Chroogloeocystis siderophila 5.2 s.c.1: one gene and its partners. The main gene of each other region encodes a partner of the protein of the gene in region 2 in a complex. Links are inferred from orthologs where the notes say so. Each region holds a gene or a part of one and is shown on either strand. Other genes may lie near its edges. The genes, in order: accC, accD and NIES1031_RS20250.

What was found.
Region 1: the proteins of accD (region 2) and accC are in contact, whole or in part, in a solved structure (PDB 8UXZ), measured with the Escherichia coli proteins. The link is inferred for Chroogloeocystis siderophila 5.2 s.c.1 from one-to-one orthologs.
Region 3: the proteins of accD (region 2) and NIES1031_RS20250 are in contact, whole or in part, in a solved structure (PDB 8UXZ), measured with the Escherichia coli proteins. The link is inferred for Chroogloeocystis siderophila 5.2 s.c.1 from one-to-one orthologs.

What each region holds. Positions count from the first base shown.
Region 1 is NZ_MRCC01000005.1:34,522-41,537, reverse strand. Bases 1,735-4,644 are described here. They hold accC (acetyl-CoA carboxylase biotin carboxylase subunit), read left to right. Parts: upstream 1,735-2,466; coding sequence 2,467-3,822; downstream 3,823-4,644. Other genes in these bases: psbX (photosystem II reaction center protein PsbX), read left to right, coding at 4,520-4,639; NIES1031_RS06690 (YggT family protein), read right to left, coding at 3,885-4,178; ffh (signal recognition particle protein), read left to right, coding at 1,735-2,151. Outside these bases: gifA (glutamine synthetase inactivation factor IF7A), read right to left, coding at 1-177; more of ffh, read left to right, coding at 694-1,734; NIES1031_RS06680 (Ycf66 family protein), read left to right, coding at 4,845-5,735; NIES1031_RS06675 (TolB family protein), read left to right, coding at 5,909-6,475; NIES1031_RS06670 (TolB family protein), read left to right, coding at 6,595-7,016. UniProt on the Escherichia coli protein: This protein is a component of the acetyl coenzyme A carboxylase complex; first, biotin carboxylase catalyzes the carboxylation of the carrier protein and then the transcarboxylase transfers the carboxyl group to form malonyl-CoA.
Region 2 is NZ_MRCC01000004.1:155,751-162,753, forward strand. The notes cover bases 2,277-5,173. They hold accD (acetyl-CoA carboxylase, carboxyltransferase subunit beta), read left to right. Parts: upstream 2,277-3,213; coding sequence 3,214-4,134; downstream 4,135-5,173. Other genes in these bases: NIES1031_RS05695 (prepilin peptidase), read left to right, coding at 2,277-2,708; NIES1031_RS05700 (putative signal transducing protein), read left to right, coding at 2,767-2,985; NIES1031_RS05710 (translation initiation factor IF-2), read left to right, coding at 4,351-4,548; psbV (photosystem II cytochrome c-550), read left to right, coding at 4,706-5,173. Also shown: NIES1031_RS05680 (ABC transporter ATP-binding protein), read right to left, coding at 1-267; leuB (3-isopropylmalate dehydrogenase), read left to right, coding at 417-1,514; NIES1031_RS05690 (hypothetical protein), read left to right, coding at 1,587-1,802; more of NIES1031_RS05695, read left to right, coding at 1,887-2,276; more of psbV, read left to right, coding at 5,174-5,197; photosystem II cytochrome PsbV2, read left to right, coding at 5,424-5,879; petE (plastocyanin), read left to right, coding at 5,997-6,416; NIES1031_RS05730 (rhomboid family intramembrane serine protease), read left to right, coding at 6,684-7,003.
Region 3 is NZ_MRCC01000020.1:70,381-77,280, reverse strand. Bases 2,106-4,899 are described here. They hold NIES1031_RS20250 (acetyl-CoA carboxylase carboxyltransferase subunit alpha), read left to right. Parts: upstream 2,106-2,910; coding sequence 2,911-3,888; downstream 3,889-4,899. Other genes in these bases: NIES1031_RS20245 (SDR family oxidoreductase), read left to right, coding at 4,179-4,899; NIES1031_RS20255 (long-chain acyl-[acyl-carrier-protein] reductase), read left to right, coding at 2,106-2,752. Also shown: NIES1031_RS20265 (carbohydrate ABC transporter permease), read right to left, coding at 1-647; NIES1031_RS20260 (aldehyde oxygenase (deformylating)), read left to right, coding at 842-1,540; more of NIES1031_RS20255, read left to right, coding at 1,733-2,105; more of NIES1031_RS20245, read left to right, coding at 4,900-4,901; GTP cyclohydrolase I FolE, read left to right, coding at 5,027-5,746; NIES1031_RS20235 (phosphoribosylanthranilate isomerase), read right to left, coding at 5,664-6,371; photosystem I reaction center subunit PsaK, read left to right, coding at 6,491-6,772. UniProt on the Escherichia coli protein: Component of the acetyl coenzyme A carboxylase (ACC) complex. First, biotin carboxylase catalyzes the carboxylation of biotin on its carrier protein (BCCP) and then the CO(2) group is transferred by the carboxyltransferase to acetyl-CoA to form malonyl-CoA.

The DNA of each region.
Region 1 (7,016 bases), on a different replicon or contig from region 2:
ATATGTGCTGCGGAAGCTTGGATTTACTTTACCTTGGATGTCTTGAATATAGTCAAGATATTCGGTGCCATCTAGACCCATTTCGGATGCTGCACGGTTAAGCATCGATTGTTGACGATTTCTGATCAGGTGATGATGACGCATCATTAAGGCACGAGCTTGATCTTGAGCAGACATATCGGCTTCCTCTTTAAATAATTTGTTTACGTTTTTGCTTTACATGTTCACTATATCAGACAATTCTGTAGCTAAAAATACAAAATGACTTACTTTAACAAAAGTTTACATTTTCCTCATAATTTGAAGATGCGATCGCAATCGCTCTGCTTTGCATGATTGCCCTCGCTCAAGGTTAGGCTATGGTTGATACACAAGTCCTCAGGCTCAAATTTAAGGGGCACAGAAACTCCCTAAATCCTCCAATAGCGAACTTTTATCTACAAACCCTTAGAAGCGCCTCGGCTTGAGAGAAGAAGTTGAGAGATAAAGGCTGAATCCAGGTTGTAAAAAAGTGTGCCTTAATTTCTTCTAGGAATACCGCAGTGTTAAGTTGTTTATCTTTGGTAAAAAAGTGTGCCTTAATTTCTTCAACTGACAATCAGCGTTTTTCGGTTAATAGCTTTAGTGATAGCTAAGCATTTAACGTAGTAAGTAGACAAACAAATTGGCTGACACAATACTTATAGACGAATTATGTTTGATGCACTTGCTGACCGTTTAGAGTCTGCCTGGAAAAAGCTACGGGGTCAAGACAAGATTACCCAGTCCAACATTCAAGAAGCACTCCGAGAAGTGCGTCGCGCGCTGTTGGAAGCAGACGTTAATTTACAGGTAGTCAAAGACTTTATTGCTGAAGTCGAATCTCATGCGCAAGGCGCTGAGGTCATTGCTGGAGTACGACCCGATCAGCAGTTCATCAAAATTGTTTACGAAGAACTTGTGCAAGTCATGGGGGAAACAAACGTTCCTCTAGCACAAGCGGAACAACCGCCGACAATTGTCCTGATGGCTGGTTTACAGGGAACCGGAAAAACAACAGCAACAGCTAAATTAGCATTGCACCTACGCAAGTTAGATCGCAGTTGCATGATGGTAGCCACCGACGTTTATCGTCCTGCAGCGATCGACCAATTAGTGACACTAGGTAAGCAAATCGAAGTACCTGTGTTTGAAATGGGAAGTGATGCTAACCCTGTAGAAATTGCGCGTCAGGGAGTCGAACGCGCAAAAGCCGAAGGAGTAGACACCGTCATTATTGACACGGCTGGTCGCTTACAAATTGACCAAGACATGATGGCAGAGTTAGCCCAAATCAAAGAAGCGGTGCAACCCCATGAAGTTCTACTTGTTGTAGACGCGATGACAGGTCAAGAAGCGGCAAATTTGACGCGAACGTTTCACGATGAAATTGGGATTACAGGGGCAATTCTGACGAAACTTGATGGCGATAGCCGAGGTGGTGCAGCGTTATCAGTACGCCAAATTTCCGGTCAACCGATTAAGTTTGTCGGTGTTGGGGAAAAAGTCGAAGCACTTCAACCGTTTTACCCTGATCGCATGGCGTCGCGAATTCTCGGAATGGGTGATGTCTTAACGCTAGTCGAAAAAGCGCAGGAGGAAATTGACCTTGCGGATGCTGCCAAGATGCAAGAAAAAATTATGGCAGCAAAATTTGACTTTACCGACTTCCTCAAGCAGATGCGGCTGCTAAAGAATATGGGTTCGCTTGGCGGCATCATGAAGCTGATTCCAGGCATGAATAAGTTATCGGAAGATCAACTCAAGCAAGGCGAAACGCAGCTAAAGCGTGCCGAGGCAATGATTAATTCAATGACCGCGCAAGAACGCCGCGATCCTGATTTACTCGCTAGTTCTCCAAGTCGCAGAAAACGGATTGCAAATGGTTCGGGTTACAAAGAAGCCGATGTGAATAAGTTAGTGGGTGATTTCCAGAAAATGCGATCGCTCATGCAACAAATGACGCAAGGCGGCTTCCCTGGAATGCCTGGAATGTTCGGTGACGGTATGGGCAATCCTCTTGCCGCTGCTGGTAATCGTCCTTCCGCACCAGGTTGGCGCGGCTATAGCGGCGGTGGTACAGCCAAGAAGAAGAAAAAGGAAAAGAAGAAAAAAGGGTTTGGTACGCTATAGGGATCAAAGATCGGGAGTCGGAGGTTCAGAGGAAAAATTTGACAACTAAACTCTAGCCCCTCGCTCCTCGCTCCTAATGCATCTTGATGCGGATGGCGAGACTCGAACTCGCAAGGCGTAAGCCACACGCCCCTCAAACGTGCGTGTCTACCAGTTCCACCACATCCGCTTTCGACTAACTATAGATAGTAGCAGATTACGCGCAATTTCGTTGCAGATTTACTGTATGCTGAAGCTACGCGATCGCACTGCCGCTGTAGAGAAGTTCTAGGAGTTAGCGAGAGCAATTATTCTAACTGTTGGTATTGCTGACAAATGCACTTTTCTAAAATACTCATTGCCAATCGGGGAGAAATTGCCCTGCGGATTATTCGTGCCTGTGAAGAAATGGGAATTGCCACTGTTGCAGTTCATTCGACTGTTGACCGCGATTCTCTCCACGTCCAGCTTGCGGATGAAGCGGTATGCATCGGCGAGGCTCCAAGTAGCAAAAGTTATCTAAATATTCCGCGAATTATCGCCGCAGCTTTAACGCGCAACGCCACGGCGATTCACCCAGGGTATGGATTTTTAGCTGAAAATGCCCGATTTGCCGAAATTTGCAGCGATCATCAAATTACATTCATTGGTCCTTCTCCCGAAGCGATTCGCGCGATGGGCGATAAATCAACGGCGAAAGAAACGATGATTCGCGCGGGCGTGCCGATTGTGCCTGGTAGCGATGGCTTACTCAAAGACGAACTCGAAGCGACTGCGATCGCGCGTCAAATTGGCTATCCGGTCATCGTCAAAGCGACAGCAGGCGGTGGCGGACGTGGAATGCGTCTTGTCCGCGACGATAGTGAAATCACCAAACTTTTTTTAGCCGCCCAAGGAGAAGCTGAAGCTGCCTTCGGTAATCCTGGACTATATCTCGAAAAATTTATCGAACGTCCGCGCCATATCGAATTTCAAATTCTTGCAGATAGCTACGGTAACGTGATTCACCTCGGTGAACGCGATTGTTCGATTCAACGCCGTCACCAAAAATTATTAGAAGAAGCACCTAGCCCCGCACTCACTCCTGAACTCCGCGAAAAAATGGGAGAAGCTGCGGTAAAGGCGGCTAAGTCGATTGATTATGTTGGTGCAGGTACAGTGGAATTTCTCCTTGCTCCCAACGGCGAATTTTATTTTATGGAAATGAATACGCGGATTCAAGTTGAGCATCCCGTCACCGAAATGATTACTGGACTTGACTTAGTAGCTGAACAAATTCGCGTAGCCCAAGGTGAAAAACTTCAGTTGACTCAAGACCAAGTTATACTACGCGGTCATGCGATCGAATGTCGCATTAATGCTGAAGACCCAGATCATGACTTTCGTCCGTCTCCAGGTCGGATTAGCGGCTACTTACCACCTGGTGGTCCTGGTGTCCGCATGGATTCTCACGTTTACACCGATTATCAAATTCCTCCCTACTACGATTCATTGATTGCCAAATTAATCGTGTGGGGTCCAGATCGTGCCAGCGCCATTAAACGCATGAAACGTGCTTTACGCGAATGTGCCTTGACTGGCTTGCCCACAACAATCAACTTCCATCAAAGGATTTTAGAAACACCAGAGTTTTTAAAAGGCGACGTCTATACGAACTTTGTCGAACGCGTTATGTTCTCAAGGGGAAATTAGAGGTCAGTGTTCAAGGTTTGCAGGTCAGAAGAGCTTCAATCGCTATTCACTCACCCCTCTTTTCAGTGCAAACGCGTAGCCATTGTCAGTAGTCCTTGCTGACCTAACAGTAGCTCGCGCAGCAAGCTGACAATTCCAAGCCAAATCACAGGAGTAATATCGACTCCGCCGATTGGCGGTACTAGCTTGCGCAAAGGCGCTAAAAAGGGTTCCGTGGTTACAGCAATGACGTTGAAAGGAAAGCGTTTGAGATCAACTTGTGGATACCACGTCAGAACGATGCGGAAAAGAAATAACAAGATCATTAGTCCCAAAACAGAACCAAGAATCCAATTTGTCAGAGTAACAGCGCTCATATCGATATTAGCGGCGAAACAACTCAAAAATTGACTAGTAAGCTGCAAAAGTACCTAAATACTGAAGAAGCACTCCATCGAGACCGAGATGTAGCAACTGAAGTCACGACACTACGGCTACAACCTTTGTTTTTTAATTTTTGTAAATATTTTAGTATTTTAACTAAAAAAGGGTCGTTAGCAGTCTGTGGAGAAATTGTAGCGCGTAAAACTATTTCCACTGTGGCTCATTATTGCTTGTAAAGATGGAGTATTAATCTAAAACAGTACACGATGAGCTTCTCAATGGTGTGACAGAAGATTAAAATTAAGATCGAAGTGTGCAAAAAGGTTGCAAATCTATGACACCCTCTTTAATGAATTTCTTTTATAGTTTGCTTGCAGGACTTTTAATTGTTGTTGTTCCAGCAACAGTTGGTTTGATTTTTATTAGTCAAAAGGATAAAATCCAGCGCTCATAATAGATTTAGGGAGTCTCAACGACTCCCTATCAATTTTACTAACGCGTGCTGTAGTTGTGTCATAGATGTGTAGCGAGTAAATGAGTTGCATACAAGCGTATATTTAAATAATATCGATTGGCGTACGCAACAAAGACAATGCCCAGATCCCTATGGTGATTTTCGGCTGCACTCGTTAGGATAAGACATACTTGAGAGAACAGAAATGGTTAACTTTGGACTAAATTCAGCGAGTATCCTGGGCATCTTCTTAGCTGTAGCTGGTGCAGGGCTATATTTCCTGCGCTCAGTGCGTCCAGAGCTATCGCGAGATCATGACATCTTTTTTGCGGCTGTCGGGTTACTGTGCGGTTTTATTCTTCTATTTCAAGGCTGGCGATTAGACCCGATTTTGCAATTTGGTCAATTACTACTCACGGGTTCAGCAATCTTCTTTGCGGTTGAAAGCGTCCGACTGCGTGGTGTTGCTACTGAACAAGCCAAACGCAACACGCGAATTGTAGACGAAGAAAGACCAGTTAGTCCCGTTTATGAGTATCAAGCCGAGTTAGATGAACTTGAGCCACTTTACGAAGAACGCCCGACAATTAACCCTAGAAGAAGAATTCAGGGAACAAAAGAAACGCGCCCAGCACGAACCACCGACTATGAAGACGAAGGCCGTCGTAATTCGACCGATGACTACGATGATGAACCTCGGCGTCGGTACTCGAATCGCGGTAGCAGTTCTGAACGCTTAGCACCAGCAGATAAAGCAACTAAGCGCCGTCGTCCTTCTCGTCCGACAAGCCGTCCAACCACTGAGCGCCCAGAAGTTGATGAATGGGGATATCCTAAATCAGATAGTAGTTGGGATGATGTCGGTAGCAGCAGCGCGAGTAGACCATCGCGTTCTACAAGAAGTAGTGATTCTTCGTGGGAAGACAAAGATAGCTCTAGTACGACATCTCGACCAACGCGAAAGCGGCGTCCTGCACAAGGTACGTCTCGAAGAAGAGAGGATGTTGAGGCAACGCCAACAGATTATGTAGATTACAAGCCTGTTGATTCATCTGATAGTGATTTTGATAATTCAGTCAGGTTTGACGAACCTTAGTTCAATACTTTACTTATAGGTCAAACTAAAGCCATATATCTATACTTATGCGATTAGCCCTAATTGTCAGTTGCTAATTAGCTAATACTTTGAGTGAGTGTGGTCAAGTTATGCCCTAAAGATACTAAAATGCTGAATGTCAGCTTGGGCAGGGGCATAAAAGTAGACTTGAGGTGAGAAAATTTTTAGCAAAATGGTGGCTTCAGCACTGGATTTATCTTTGTCTAGGTTTGGGGTTATTGATTTTTGCGATCGCGTGTACTCCTATTGATCGCCTCAGCACTCCCGCTAGTCTAAACAGCCGATATACTGATGAACAACCGGCATTGAGTGGTGATGGTCGCTACGTAGCTTTTATCTCTAACCGTGACGGTAGTCGTCGTCTCCTCTTGTATGACCTGCAAGCGCAGGTTTTGCTACCTTTACCGCGCTTACAAGACCGCCCTGAAGCCGTTGCAGAAAGCCCTAGCATTAGTTATACAGGACGCTACATTGTCTGTATTATTAACGACCAAGGAAGACCAAGTTTAGTACTCTACGATCGCGTGACGCGACAGCGACAGATTTTAAGCCGATGGTATCAAGGATGGGTTCGCAATCCGAGCATTAGTCCTGATGGTCGCTACATCGTCGTTGAGAGTAGTATTAATGGTCAGTGGGATATTGAAGTCCTCGATCGAGGTTCTCGAATTGAACTAGATATTCCTGACGGTGTTCCTATTGAAGGTCGTAAATCGTAGATGCCTTCCGACTTTAGTCGGGGCTACCCGAACAAACAGTTGACAGCTGACAAAGTCTTCCCACACTCTCTTCACTGTCAACTGCTATCAAGCCTAATTTTGAGTCTATCAATCGGTTTGTGAAACGCTTAGTTATCTTAATCACAATTATCTTAACAGTATTACTGAGTAGCTGTGGCGGTTCCTCGCGGCTATTAAACTTTCCCTTTGATTCAGGAGGAAGAAGCCTGAATAGCCCTGCGGCTGAACTGACGCCGCGCGTCTCTGGAAGATACATCGTCTTTAGTTCGGACCGCTTTGGGCGTCAAGATATTTATTTGTTTGATATGGTGAGCCGTAGATTAGTTGACTTACCAGGATTAAATTCGTTTGATGCGATCGCCTCAAGTCCTGCTTTATCCAAAAATGGTCGGTACATTGTATTTGCTAGCAATCGTCAAGGAAAGTCTGGCATCTTTTTGTATGACCGCGAAACCCGCCAGTTACGGAACTTGACAACTAACTTACAAGCCGAAGTTCGTAACCCAACAATTAGCGCTGA
Region 2 (7,003 bases):
ATCGTCAGGGAGATAACCCAAGCGGCGTTTCAGCGTAACATTACTTTGGTCTAATCGTAGGCGATCGCCAAGAATATAAATCTCACCCTTAGTCGGTTCTTCCGCCGTCGCCAACATCCGAATTAACGTTGTTTTACCCGCGCCATTAGGTCCAATTAACCCATAGACTTCACCCGCTGCGATTTGCAAATCAACGTCATTGACGGCAATATGACGGTCAAATTGCTTCGTTAAACCGCAAGTCCGAACCGCGAGTTCGCTTGCCATAAATACTTAATAAAACATTTTCACGAGCGTAGCGTATTTCTTCAACGATACATAATACGTTCTCAAAACTGTAACCATGTTCAATACTTCTATCCCTCACCCCTCCTTTGCTGTATGATCAATGACTTGCAAGCGTTGCCAGAAAAACTATGACTACTCAGTACCGTATAACCCTCTTACCAGGCGATGGCATTGGTCCAGAAATTATGTTAGTCGCGGTAGATGTACTGAAGGTAGTGGGTAAGCAGCTAGATATTCGTTTTGAATTTCAAGAAGCCCTGATTGGAGGTGCGGCGATTGATGCGACAGGAGAACCGCTACCACCGACTACATTAGAAATGTGTAAAGACAGTGATGCTGTTTTACTTGCGGCGATTGGTGGTTACAAGTGGGACAATCTACCGCGTCATTTACGCCCAGAAACCGGATTACTTGGATTGCGTGCGGGTTTGGGGTTATTTGCCAATTTGCGCCCAGCTAAAATTCTGCCACAGCTAATCGATGCCTCTAGCTTGAAACCGGAAGTTGTTGACGGCGTAGATATCATGGTTGTACGTGAACTCACTGGCGGAGTTTATTTTGGTCAACCCAAAGGCATTTTTACCACCGAAACCGGAGAAAAACGCGGTGTGAATACAATGGCGTACACCGAAGCCGAAATTGATCGCATCGGGCGTGTCGCGTTTGAAACCGCACAAAAACGTCAAGGAAAACTTTGTTCAGTCGATAAAGCGAATGTTTTAGAAGTCTCGCAGTTGTGGCGCGATCGCATTACCCAATTAGCCACCGAATACCCTGATGTCGAACTTTCGCATATGTACGTTGATAACGCCGCGATGCAGTTAGTGCGCTATCCCAAGCAATTTGACACGATTGTTACTGGTAATCTTTTCGGTGACATCCTTTCGGATGCTGCGGCGATGTTAACAGGAAGTATCGGAATGTTACCTTCTGCAAGTTTAGGCGCTTCTGGTCCTGGAGTGTTTGAACCTGTTCATGGTTCCGCCCCCGATATCGCGGGACAAGATAAAGCGAATCCTCTAGCGCAAGTTCTGAGTGCGGCGATGATGCTGCGCTACGGATTAAATCAACCAATAGCCGCCGATCGCATTGAAAATGCGGTATTGCAAGTTTTAGACCGCGGCGATCGCACCGGCGATATTATGTCTCCAGGAATGAATCTCTTGGGCTGTCGGGCGATGGGTGAAGCTTTAATTGAAGTTTTAAGTGGCGAGTTAACTCATTAAAACTGACAGCAAGGTGCAACAAAAATTAGTAGTGCATATAAAATCTAAACGATCTTAATCGACCTACTAGAATTGAGTGACCCTATACTGCTAAGAGCGGCTCGTCAAATATATCTCACCTATCGAGAATTGCGACCAGACACCGCAGAACAACCAACAGGCGTGGTAATTAATCGCTTAACCTATCGTGGGAGGTTACTTTTTTCCAAAAAACCAATTCTTCTACCTTTAGAGGAATTCATCCCCATCGTTGAAATTGAAAGCAACGAAGACGAATCTGATTTTTAGTCACTGATTGCGAGTGCTTCAAAAAAAGTAGGGAAACATAATTAAAGAAAAAAGCCCTACGTCTGTTTGTAGTTACTCTTAATGATCGACCTTCTATTTACGAGCTTCGCAAATTTCATTGTATTTGCATTAGGAGCATCAATTGGTAGCTTCATCAATGTCGTTGTTTACCGTTTACCAGCTGGAGTATCAATCGTTTCACCGCCTTCGCGCTGTCCGCGTTGCTTGCATCGCTTAGGTAAAGGGGAAAATATTCCCGTTTTAGGTTGGCTACGATTAAAAGGGCGCTGTCGTCACTGTCATGCGGCGATCGCAGTCCGCTATCCGCTAGTAGAAGCCGCGACGGGCTTGATATTTTTACTCGTTTTTTGGCAGTTTGGTATTTCGATTCAAACTGTAGGATATTGGATATTTTGCAGTTGGCTATTGGCGCTGTCACTCATCGATCTCGATACAATGACGCTACCTGATCGCTTGACAAAATCAGGACTCGCGATCGGTTTGGTTTTTGGTGTCGTCGCAGGTTTAATCGTACAAGCCCCTGTCAATGGAGTCGTGTATCACTTGATGTCGCGAGTTGTTGGCGCGGTGTTGGGAATTTGGATATTTGATGCGATCGCGCTTTTCGGTTCGCTGGCGCTAGGACAAGCTGCAATGGGCGCAGGAGACGCCAAATTAGCCGCGATGTTAGGCGCCTGGTTAGGGTGGAAATATCTCTTGTTAGCGGGGTTCCTAGCGTGTGCTATTGGCGCGTTTATCGGTGGCGGGGCGATCGCTTTAGGTATCCTCTCGCGGCGGCAAAAAATGCCTTTTGGTCCTTTTCTCGCACTAGGCGCATTCATTACAATTTTTAGCGGCGACGCGATTCTCGCTGCGTATTTCCGGTTAATCTTTCCCGCGATTTAGAATCTAGTAACGGCTCCCCAGTTCTATCCTGAATCCTCGGTTTTGCTAAAATCTTCTTGTGTCATGGATTACGCTAAGAACTACGAGCAGGCGCTGGGAAGCCGAGTTAATGTGTCAATTGTTAACGGCGCACGACATTCCAGCGCGCATAGTTGATTTGGGAATAACGTCTTATTTTGGCAGTGGTAGCCCAGCCGCTGTACAAGTCCACGCTCAAGACCAATGGGCAGCGTTACTTTTACTCAGTCCGATTGAAGTTGATGATAACGAGCCATAAACTGACTGGCTATCTCGCCCGGATTTTTACTGATGAACTATTAATCGTGATCGCACTGTAAGCTTAGAACGTTTTAAAAATTGCAACATTAGCAATTATCTCGATTTTCACCTCCTGCCTTTTGCCTGTCGCGAGCCAATCCAAAACTAAAAATTATAGGAGTTTATTTCCAAGCGGCTCCCGACTTGATTAATATAAATAATGCTACTCAAAATATGGCACAGTTTAATGTCTCTGTTTGATTGGTTTGCAAATCGGCGAAAGTCTGGTCCTATTAGCCAGGAACGTCAGGAGCGTGACATTGCTGATGGGTTGTGGAGTAAATGTGTGGCTTGTGGAGTTTTGGCATATACCAAAGACCTGCGAGCCAATCAAATGGTTTGTCCAGAGTGTGGACATCATGTACGGGTAGATAGCAACGAACGCATCCGACAATTGATCGACGCGAATACCTGGCAACCACTCGATGAATCTATCAGTCCAGCTGATCCGCTACAATTTCGCGATCGCAAAGCGTATAGCGATCGTCTTCGTGAAACTCAGGAAAAAACGGGGTTAATCGATGCTGTCCAAACAGGTTTCGGGCAACTTGACAAATTTCCGGTTGCTTTGGCGGTGATGGACTTCCGGTTTATGGGCGGTAGTATGGGTTCGGTTGTTGGCGAAAAAATCACGCGTTTAATCGAACGCGCTACCCAAAAGCGCTATCCCGTGATTATTGTCTGTGCATCAGGTGGCGCAAGAATGCAAGAGGGAATGCTCAGCCTTATGCAAATGGCAAAAATCTCAGCTGCGTTAGAATGCCATCGCGAAGCGCGACTCTTATACATCCCTATTTTGACAAATCCGACAACCGGCGGAGTCACCGCCAGCTTTGCGATGTTGGGAGACATCATTATCGCTGAACCCAAAGCAACGATCGGGTTTGCCGGTCGCCGCGTTATCGAACAAACGTTACGCGAAAAGTTACCAGAAGAGTTTCAAACTGCCGAAGATTTATTACAGCACGGCTTTGTCGACGCGATCGTGCCAAGAACTCAACTGAAAAAAACTCTAGCGCAGCTAATCGACCTGCACCAACCGGTTGCTCCTACTCACCATCAGATATTGCAACTAGAGACAATTGCTTTAACTGCCAGAGAGGGATGAGGAACGAGGATTAGTTTTAGGTTTTGAAGTGTGAAAAGTTTGTCAACTCAACACATACGGGTAAGAAATGTCTTACCCCTCACAACTCGTAACTTCCCTGACCTCTGACCTCTATATTGATCCCCAATCCTTATTAAAAGTAAACAAATTGCTCAGTGACATGATATTGATATTAGAGCAGCTTAATCTCTAACTGTCACTTAACAATCATTAATTATGGGTTTTGCAGATGTGTCCATTGCAGAATTAGCAGCGGACTACAACCTCACGGTAGAAGAAGTATTTTCTTTGTGCGAGCAACTGGGTATTGCTTACAAGTCCTCTAAGACTCGTCTGCCCTTAGAGGATGCCAAAGCAATTATTTCCCACGTTATGGAGAAGAATTCAGATTCTCAAACAAAGACTTCTACATGATATTGCGTTGGAACCTAATTGTATTAGTGTCGCGTATTTCCAGGTGCAAAGCCCATAATTGGCAAGCGCCATCACAACTCAAATGAAATGTGCTTCAGAAAGAGATTAAGCTACCGCTATAAAGCTGTGTTGAGGTCGAAATTTTTAAGAGGAAACAATGTTTAAAAGATTGATCGGGCTTGCGGTGGCTACTATATTGCTGACATTCGGTGTAATTGTTGGCAATGCAGCCGCAGTGGAACTAAGCGAAGCTGTACGGACAGTACCGCTGAATAACCAAGGTGATACCATTGTGCTGAGCCTCAAACAAGTCCAAGAAGGGAAACGCTTATTTAACTTTGCTTGTGCGCAGTGTCATGCTGGAGGTGTCACCAAGACAAACCAAAACGTAGGGCTAGATCCCGAAACGCTTGCTTTAGCAACACCACCCCGCAACAACATTGAAGGGCTTGTCGATTATATGCACAACCCCACCACCTATGATGGTGAAGAAGAAATTGCGGAGTTACACCCAAGCACCAAAAGTGCGGATATTTACCCAGCAATGCGGAATCTTACCGAAGACGACTTAGTGGCGATCGCAGGTCATGTTCTGCTTCAGCCGAAAATTGTTGGCGATCGCTGGGGCGGCGGCAAGATTTACTACTAAAGTCTTGTCAAAAAGCGATGAGCTTATAGCAATTAGTTTTTAGCAAAACCCTGAATAGTTAACCAACTAAATCAAAGCTAAGAGCTAATTGCTTTTCTATTATTTGGAAAGCAAGCTTAACTTTTTTCTACAAGTATCTCCATTTCTAGCCACTCACCCTATCGTAATCGTGTTTCAATCTAAATAAATGTTAAGTACAAGCTGTGTGCGCCGTGTAATTATACTTTTGTCTATCGTTGTCGTTTTGTTACTACAGATTACCCCCCCAGCCCATGCCGCTGTTGACCCTTATCTCGCGCGCTATTTGCGTCTTAAAGAACCAATCGCCCTAGAAGTTGACGAACAAGGGACTACCCGCGAGTTTTCTCTCGAAGAGATATCACAAGGCAAAGTGCTGTTTGAAAATAACTGCTTAAACTGTCACGTAGGCGGCGCAACACTTCCAGATCCGCAAACTTCACTAGCACTCAACAAACTCAAAGGCGCAAACCCTCCTAGAGATAATGTGAATAATCTCGTCGCCTTTCTTCGACAACCTATGACTTATGATGGTTCGGAAGAAACGTACTGGTGTCGTCAAGTACCTGAATCGTGGATGACACAAGAGGAAATAGAAAGCTTAGCTGCGTTTGTTCTGACAGCAGCACAAAAGGCTAAAGGCTGGGGTACAGAAAGCTTCTAAGCAACTTTCTCTCGTTTTTTTTTGATAAGAAAAAATGTATCTATGACAACTCGTCGTACTTGGTGTTTGTTTTTATTTAAAATTAAATAGCGACAATACACCTCTTTGGAGAAAACTATGAAATCTATTGCTGCAACTTTGCGGCGCTTCGGTACAGTTGTATTAGCACTCGTACTCGTTGTCGGTAGCTTTGCGTTCTTTGCTCCTACAGCAGCAGCTGAAACTTATCAAGTTAAACTAGGTTCTGATAAAGGAATGTTAGTTTTCGATCCAGCAAAACTGACGATCAAGCCTGGTGACACAGTTGAATGGGTGAACAACAAAGTACCTCCCCACAACGTTGTCTTCGATGCAGCGAATAATCCTACTAAGAGTGCAGATTTAGCGAAAAATCTGTCTCACAAGCAGTTGCTGATGACTCCAGGTCAACAAGTCAAGACCACTTTCCCAGAAGATGCACCCGCAGGCGACTACACTTATTACTGCGAACCTCACCGTGGTGCTGGTATGATTGGCAAAATCACTGTTGAAGGCTAATCCTACTCCTCGCGTGTTGCGTGGCATAAATTAACCTCGCACAAGACAACCTCTACTGATGCCTCAGGAGTCATAAAATCAACTCTTGGGGCATTGTGATTGTTGAATTGGAAGAGTTTACCCTCACATCCCCCACTGGGCTACGCGTACGTATAGCCGCATTAAGTCATGCTCCCACATCGGATCGTTGCTAAATCCATCCACTAGTTAGAAGATATAAGTTAAAAAATTGGTTATTGTGATTGCCAGTTTCGCACAATAAATCGCATGGTTCCTATTCGAGATAATAATCCCACATCAATTACGCCTTATGTGACCTATGGGCTGATTGCGGCTAATATTCTGGCTTTCTTGTACGAAGCTAGTCTACCACCACAACAACTTGATGCATTTTTCCATTTAGCGGCGATCATACCGCGTGAGTTATCTGCTAGCTTTGCAGGAATTCCGGTAAATCAGCCTGTACCAGAGTGGGCGACGTTAATTACATCGCAATTCCTCCACGGTGGTCTTTTGCATTTGGGAGGAAATATGCTGTTTCTGTGGATTTTTGGCAATAATGTCGAAGATCGTTTGGGACATTTTAA
Region 3 (6,900 bases), on a different replicon or contig from region 2:
TTAAACAAGTCATTCCATTCTCCGATAAAAGTAAATAAAAACAACGTGACCAACGCCGGACGCGACAACGGTAGCATCACTCGCCATAAAACTTGCCAGCGATTCGCGCCATCCAACGCCGCCGCTTCCTCTAACTCGATGGGAATTGTCAAGAAGTACTGGCGTAGCAAAAAAATCCCAAAGCCATTGACTGCTGTTGGCAGAATCAGCGCCCCGTAAGTGTTAATGAGATGACCCCACTTGAGCACCAAGAATATGGGAATAACTAATAATTGAAAAGGAATGACCAGCGTAGCTAAAACAATCAGTAGCACAACTTGCCGACCGAGGAATTTTAACCGCGCGAGTGCATACCCCGCCAAGGCTGAGGAAAATAGCTGAAAAGCAGTCACAGCTAGTGCAACCAGCGTAGAGTTCGCAAACGCTAGCAGGAACTTGCCTCGCTGCCAAGCGTCTTGATAGTTAGCTAATGACCAGCCATTTTGTGGTATTAACGTGATTGTCGAGCCTTTTGGGGCAAAGGAGGTCAGAAAAACTATTCCTAGGGGTAGTAGTATAAGACCCGCACCTAGTAGTAGAACAGCTAAGTTAACGACTTCTAATATAGATTCACGGGTGGCAGTGTTGTTGAGATTTTTTTTAGGCATTGATACTAATTTGGCTTTATGCTTTGATAAACACTGATATTATTTTTTAATTTAAAAAATATTTCATGACCAAACGTAACGTAGCGCATCGAGATTTGTTAAGTTAAATTTAACCATTTTCAACTTTACACTTGAGTTGCCAGGTTAACCAAGCTCGTATCAGTTGATTTACGTAAATAGGAGATAAAAGACCTATGCAGCAGCTGGCTGCCACCGCCGCAGAACTTGATTTCCACAGCGAAACCTACAAGGACGCTTACAGTCGCATCAACGCGATCGTGATTGAAGGGGAGAAAGAAGCCCATGAAAATTACATCCGATTAGCGGAACTGCTGCCAGAACACAAAGAGGAACTGATTCGCTTATCGAAGATGGAAAACCGCCACAAGAAAGGTTTTGAAGCTTGTGGGCGCAATCTTCAGGTCACACCAGATATGCAGTTTGCGCAAGAGTTCTTTGCCAAATTGCACCAGAACTTCCAAAAAGCAGCCGAATCAGGCAACGTAGTAACTTGCTTACTCATTCAATCACTGATTATCGAATGCTTCGCGATCGCCGCTTACAATATCTATATTCCTGTTGCCGATGACTTTGCCCGTAAAATTACTGAAGGCGTTGTCAAAGACGAATACAGCCACCTCAACTTTGGCGAAGTCTGGTTAAAAGAACACTTTGAGGCATCGAAAGCTGAACTCGAACAAGCAAATCGTCAAAACCTTCCTATCGTTTGGCAAATGCTCAATGCAGTTGAAAACGATGCGCACACCTTAGCAATGGAAAAAGAAGCTTTAGTTGAAGATTTCATGATTCAATACGGTGAAGCGCTGAGTAACATCGGCTTCACTACCCGCGATATTATGCGGATGTCGGCATACGGACTTACAGCTGCATAAAACTTACCAAAGTGCAGGGGTGGAAAAATCACCCCTGTATCAGTTTCACTGCATTGCCTAAACGTATACATTGATCGCCAGCAAGCTGAGCCTCAACTCAGTTAATCTGTGTGATATTTTTGTGGAAATTCTCCTAAATCTCACACTCTTCATTTTTCTCACAGCAGCTATAAGTCTCATACAGCACAATAAATGTTTGGTCTAATCGGTCACCTTACTAGTTTGGAACACGCCCAAGCAGTAGCTAAAGAGTTAGGCTACCCTGAATACGCAGATCAAGGGCTTGATTTTTGGTGCAGCGCTCCGCCCCAAATCGTTGATACTATCAAAGTTACAAGCATTACTGGGCAAATCATCGAAGGTCGGTACGTTGAGTCATGCTTTCTCCCTGAAATGCTGGCTTCCCGCCGGATCAAGGCAGCAACGCGAAAGGTCCTCAACGCGATGGCTCACGCACAAAAGCATGGAATTAATATTACGGCTTTAGGCGGTTTCTCATCGATTATTTTTGAAAATTTTAACCTTTACCAAAATCGCCAAGTGCGCAACGTGCGGCTAGAGTTTGAGCGGTTTACGACAGGTAACACGCACACAGCTTATATTATTTGTCGTCAAGTTGAACAAGCCTCTGAGAAGCTAGGGATTGAACTCTCGAAAGCAACTGTTGCCGTGTGTGGTGCGACAGGTGACATCGGTAGCGCAATCTGCCGTTGGTTAGACACGAGAACAGATGTAGCTGAGTTGCTATTAATTGCGCGTAATCAAGAGCGACTACAGCATTTACAATCCGAACTCGGTCGTGGCAAGATTATGAGTCTGGAGGAAGCTTTACCGCAAGCAGACATTATCGTTTGGGTTGCTAGTATGCCCAAGGGTGTGGAAATCGATCCAACAACGCTCAAGCAACCTTGTTTATTGATTGATGGAGGCTATCCCAAAAATTTAGTAACTAAAGTACAGCACCCTGGCGTGTCTGTCCTCAATGGCGGTATCGTTGAGCATTCGCTTGACATTGACTGGCGAATTATGAACATAGTTAATATGGATGTTCCTGCTCGTCAACTCTTTGCTTGTTTTGCTGAGTCAATGCTACTCGAATTTGAAAAGCTGTACACTAACTTTTCTTGGGGACGCAACCAAATTACAGTAGAAAAGATGGAACACATTGGTCAAGTATCTGTCAAACATGGTTTTCGTCCTTTGTTAGTCTAGGGGTGAGGAGTGAAAAGCGAGCACTAGTGATTAGTGAGAGAGTAGGAGTGTAGGAACATTGTAGAGTGGGAGAGATGAAGATGCTATTTTACCCACCTACCTACGCAACAACCCGCCTACTCTCCTGACCCCTGACCTCTGACCCCTGACCCCTCACTATGGCAACTACTGAGCGTAAACCACTACTTTTAGACTTTGAGAAGCCGCTGATTGAACTTGAATCACGAATTGATCAAATTCGCGAACTTGCGGCAGAAAATGGCGTCGATGTCTCAGAAGATATTCGCCAACTAGAAGCCCGCGCCATGCAACTACGACAAGAAATTTTTAGTAGTCTTTCGCCTTCGCAGAAGTTGCAATTGGCACGTCATCCCCGTCGTCCGAGTACGCTTGATTACATTCAAGCGATTAGCGATGAATGGATGGAACTACACGGTGATCGCCGAGGAACTGACGATCCGGCTTTAGTTGGTGGAGTGGCAAAACTTGCTGGGCGCGCGGTTGTGATGGTGGGACATCAAAAAGGACGCGACACGAAAGATAATATTGCGCGAAACTTTGGCATGGCTTCTCCTGGGGGCTATCGTAAAGCAATTCGGCTAATGGAACACGCCAATCGCTTCGGAATGCCGATCTTGACTTTTATTGATACGCCAGGCGCTTTACCTACAGCAGAAGCAGAATACAAAGGTGCAGGTGAAGCGATCGCTTATAATCTCCGCGAAATGTTTCGCTTTGAAGTACCGATTATTTGTACTGTCATTGGTGAAGGCGGTTCGGGCGGTGCTTTAGGGATCGGTGTTGGCGATCGCTTACTGATGTTTGAACACTCGGTTTACACGGTTGCGACGCCTGAAGCTTGTGCAGCAATTCTCTGGAAAGATGCAGCTAAAGCTTCCCAAGCTGCGGTAGCTTTAAAAATTACGGCTCCCGATTTAAAAAATCTGGGTATTCTTGACCAAATCTTATCAGAACCAAGTGGCGGCGCGCATTCTGATCCTTTAGGGGCAGCAACGATTCTCAAGCAAGCATTAATCGAAAACTTAGAAGCCCTCTTGCAAACAAGCGGTCAAGAACGCCGTAAAATGCGCTACCAAAAATTTCGTAAATTAGGTGTTTTTACTGATTTGCCTTAAGCCTTAAGCAAGTCCGTTAATTGCGATCAAGAAGGCAAGTGATATAATTACCCTTAGCGTGTAAAGTTTCTTTACAGACAACGCGTCCTACTACGGTTACGTAGCTGGGGTTACTTGCTTTTGAGCAGCCGGTCGGTTGTTACTTTGTTCGTTACCAAGCAATTATTTATTTGGAATCGTATTATGCCAGAAAGGCAATTAATCTAAGTCTTAGACCTGATTAATCTATCTAGGGTAAGAAGTTGAGATAATGAGGAAGCAATGCCACTTCTTCAAGGAAACAGGAATTCATGAATTTGGCGAAAAATAAAAGCGCCTTGATTACTGGTGCAAGTAGTGGAATTGGGAAAGCAACCGCTTTAGCCTTTGCTAAGGTAGGAATTGATGTTGTATTAGTGAGCCGAACTCAAGAAAAACTAGCGGCTGTAGCTAGTGCAGTCGAGCAAACTAAAGCAAAAGCAACCACCTATGCGCTCGATTTAGCTGATATTGAAAAAGTGCGAGAGAAAATCAGCGCAATCGCAGCAAATACAAAAGTCGATATTTTAATCAATAGCGCTGGAATGGGATATACCGGAAACTTGAGTGACACACCATTAAGCGATTGGCAAGCAGTGATGAACTTAAATCTCACAAGCGTGTTTCAATGTATTTTAGGAGTGTTACCAACAATGCGCGATCGCGGTACAGGGACAATCGTCAACGTCGCTTCAGTCGCGGGTTTGCAACCTTTTCCGAGTTGGGGCGCTTATTCGGTGAGTAAAGCGGGACTGATTGCGCTTTCTAAAACCTTAGCAGCAGAAGAACGTCAAAATGGAATTCGGGTTACAACGATTTGCCCAGGCGCTGTCAATACTGAGCTATGGAACAGCGATACTGTGAGAATTAAACTTGAGCGATCAGCAATGTTAACGCCAGAAAGCGTTGCGCAGTCAATATTGCACACTGTACTCCTTCCAGAACAAGCCGTCATCGAGGAGTTAACCTTAATGCCCAGCACTGGCGTTTTGTAAAGCTATCAGCAATGACCATCTACATTCAACCTTCAGATACCAACTGTAGGATTGATATTCGCGACTAAATGTGTTGGATTCAACACTCACAATTATTACGAAAACCTTAATTGAGACTTTAGACCATGACTATTGGATTCCCCAACGGTTCTCCTCGCTCCAACTCACCTTTGATGCCAGATAGTTTAGAAGATACAATCAACCGCATTGCGACACGGCCAGACCGCAATACCCAAAATGGGAAAGAAGCACAATTGCAACCGCCTTCCGAAGAACTCAACGAAGCGATGGTAGAAGCAGTACGCACGATGCTATTAGGTGTGGGAGAAGATCCAGAACGCGAGGGGCTAATCAAAACTCCTAAGCGCGTCGTTGAAGCTATGCGCTTTCTTACCAGCGGTTACAACCAATCATTAGAAGACCTTGTTAATAACGCCATCTTTGACGAAGGTCACAACGAGATGGTACTTGTGCGGGATATTAACTTCTTTAGCTTGTGCGAACATCATATGCTGCCATTTATGGGTAGAGCACACGTTGCGTATATCCCTAATGAGAAAGTTGTAGGATTAAGTAAACTGGCTCGAATTGTTGAGATGTACTCGCGTCGCTTGCAAGTGCAAGAACGTCTCACACGTCAAATTGCTGAAGCTGTACAAACGATTTTAGAACCCCAAGGCGTTGCTGTTGTGATGGAAGCAACTCATATGTGTATGGTAATGCGCGGCGTTCAAAAACCAGGGTCGTGGACAGTTACGAGTGCTATGATTGGTGTATTTCACGATGAGCAAAAAACGCGCGAAGAGTTTTTGAATTTGATTCGACATCAGCCAGCGTTTTTCTAGCGGCTAATTGTTGAAATAGCTGTGCAACTTTCTTTAAATCTTTATCACCAGGGGCGCGCTCTACACCACTCGACAAATCGATACCGTAAGGTTTTAACTGATTAAGTGCATCACTAACGTTTTCTGGAGTTAATCCACCTGCGAGTAACCACGGACAACTTGGGTAAAACTGCCGTAGGGTTGTCCAATCTAGGGTTTTTCCAGTACCTCCCAATATTTGAGGATGATAGGCATCGAGTAAGAGTGTATCTACACAGTCAATATAAAGATTTGCTTGCACTAATGCTTGTGAATCTCGCACTCGCAGGGCTTTAATGATTTCTACGCCAGGAGGTAACTCTTGGCGAAGTTGCATGCAAAATTCTGGAGATTCATTGCCGTGCAATTGAACGCCAGTAAGATCTCCAGCGATCGCCACTTGACAGATATCGACAATAATCGTGTTGGCAAACACACCAATGCGCTCGATGTGTTGTGGGATTTGCGACACGATCGCTTGAATTTGTGTCACGCTGATGTAGCGTGGTGAGGCTGGTACGCAAATAAATCCTAACGCGGTTGCGCCTAATTGGGCGATCGCTAGTCCTTGTTCAGGTTTTGTAATTCCGCAAATTTTGACTCGCATTAAGTTTTGTGTCGAAAATACGTTGTAACTGTTAACTCTTAAAACAGAGACTATGTTTGTCCTAACGAAATTTGATAATCCTTAATTATTCATATCTTATTTGTTTAGGAGAGAGAAACTTGACTGACTTAATTTTACTAGCAGCCGTGCAATCAACAGTTCCCGACACGGTACGATGGAGTTGGACAGGATCGGCAATCATTATTGGTGCTTCTGTGTTGATTCTGTTTATTGCTAGTCGGACAATTCGTTTTCCTCAAGTTGGTCCCAAGATGCCTTTACCGTTCCCTGCACTGTTCAACAATCCTAGTGTAGGTACAGTCCTTGGTTCTGTGAGCTTGGGTCATATTGTGGGTTTCGGTATTATTTTAGGACTCAACAATATTGGTGTTCTTAAGTAGACTACACCAGCGTCTTTTATTTATTCACGATTAACAAGCGTTAGCGGTGAGGATTTCCTCCCGCTTTATTGATCTATCTCCCTCCCATTTCCCCATTCTGACTTCTGCCTTGTGCTTCTTAAATGTAC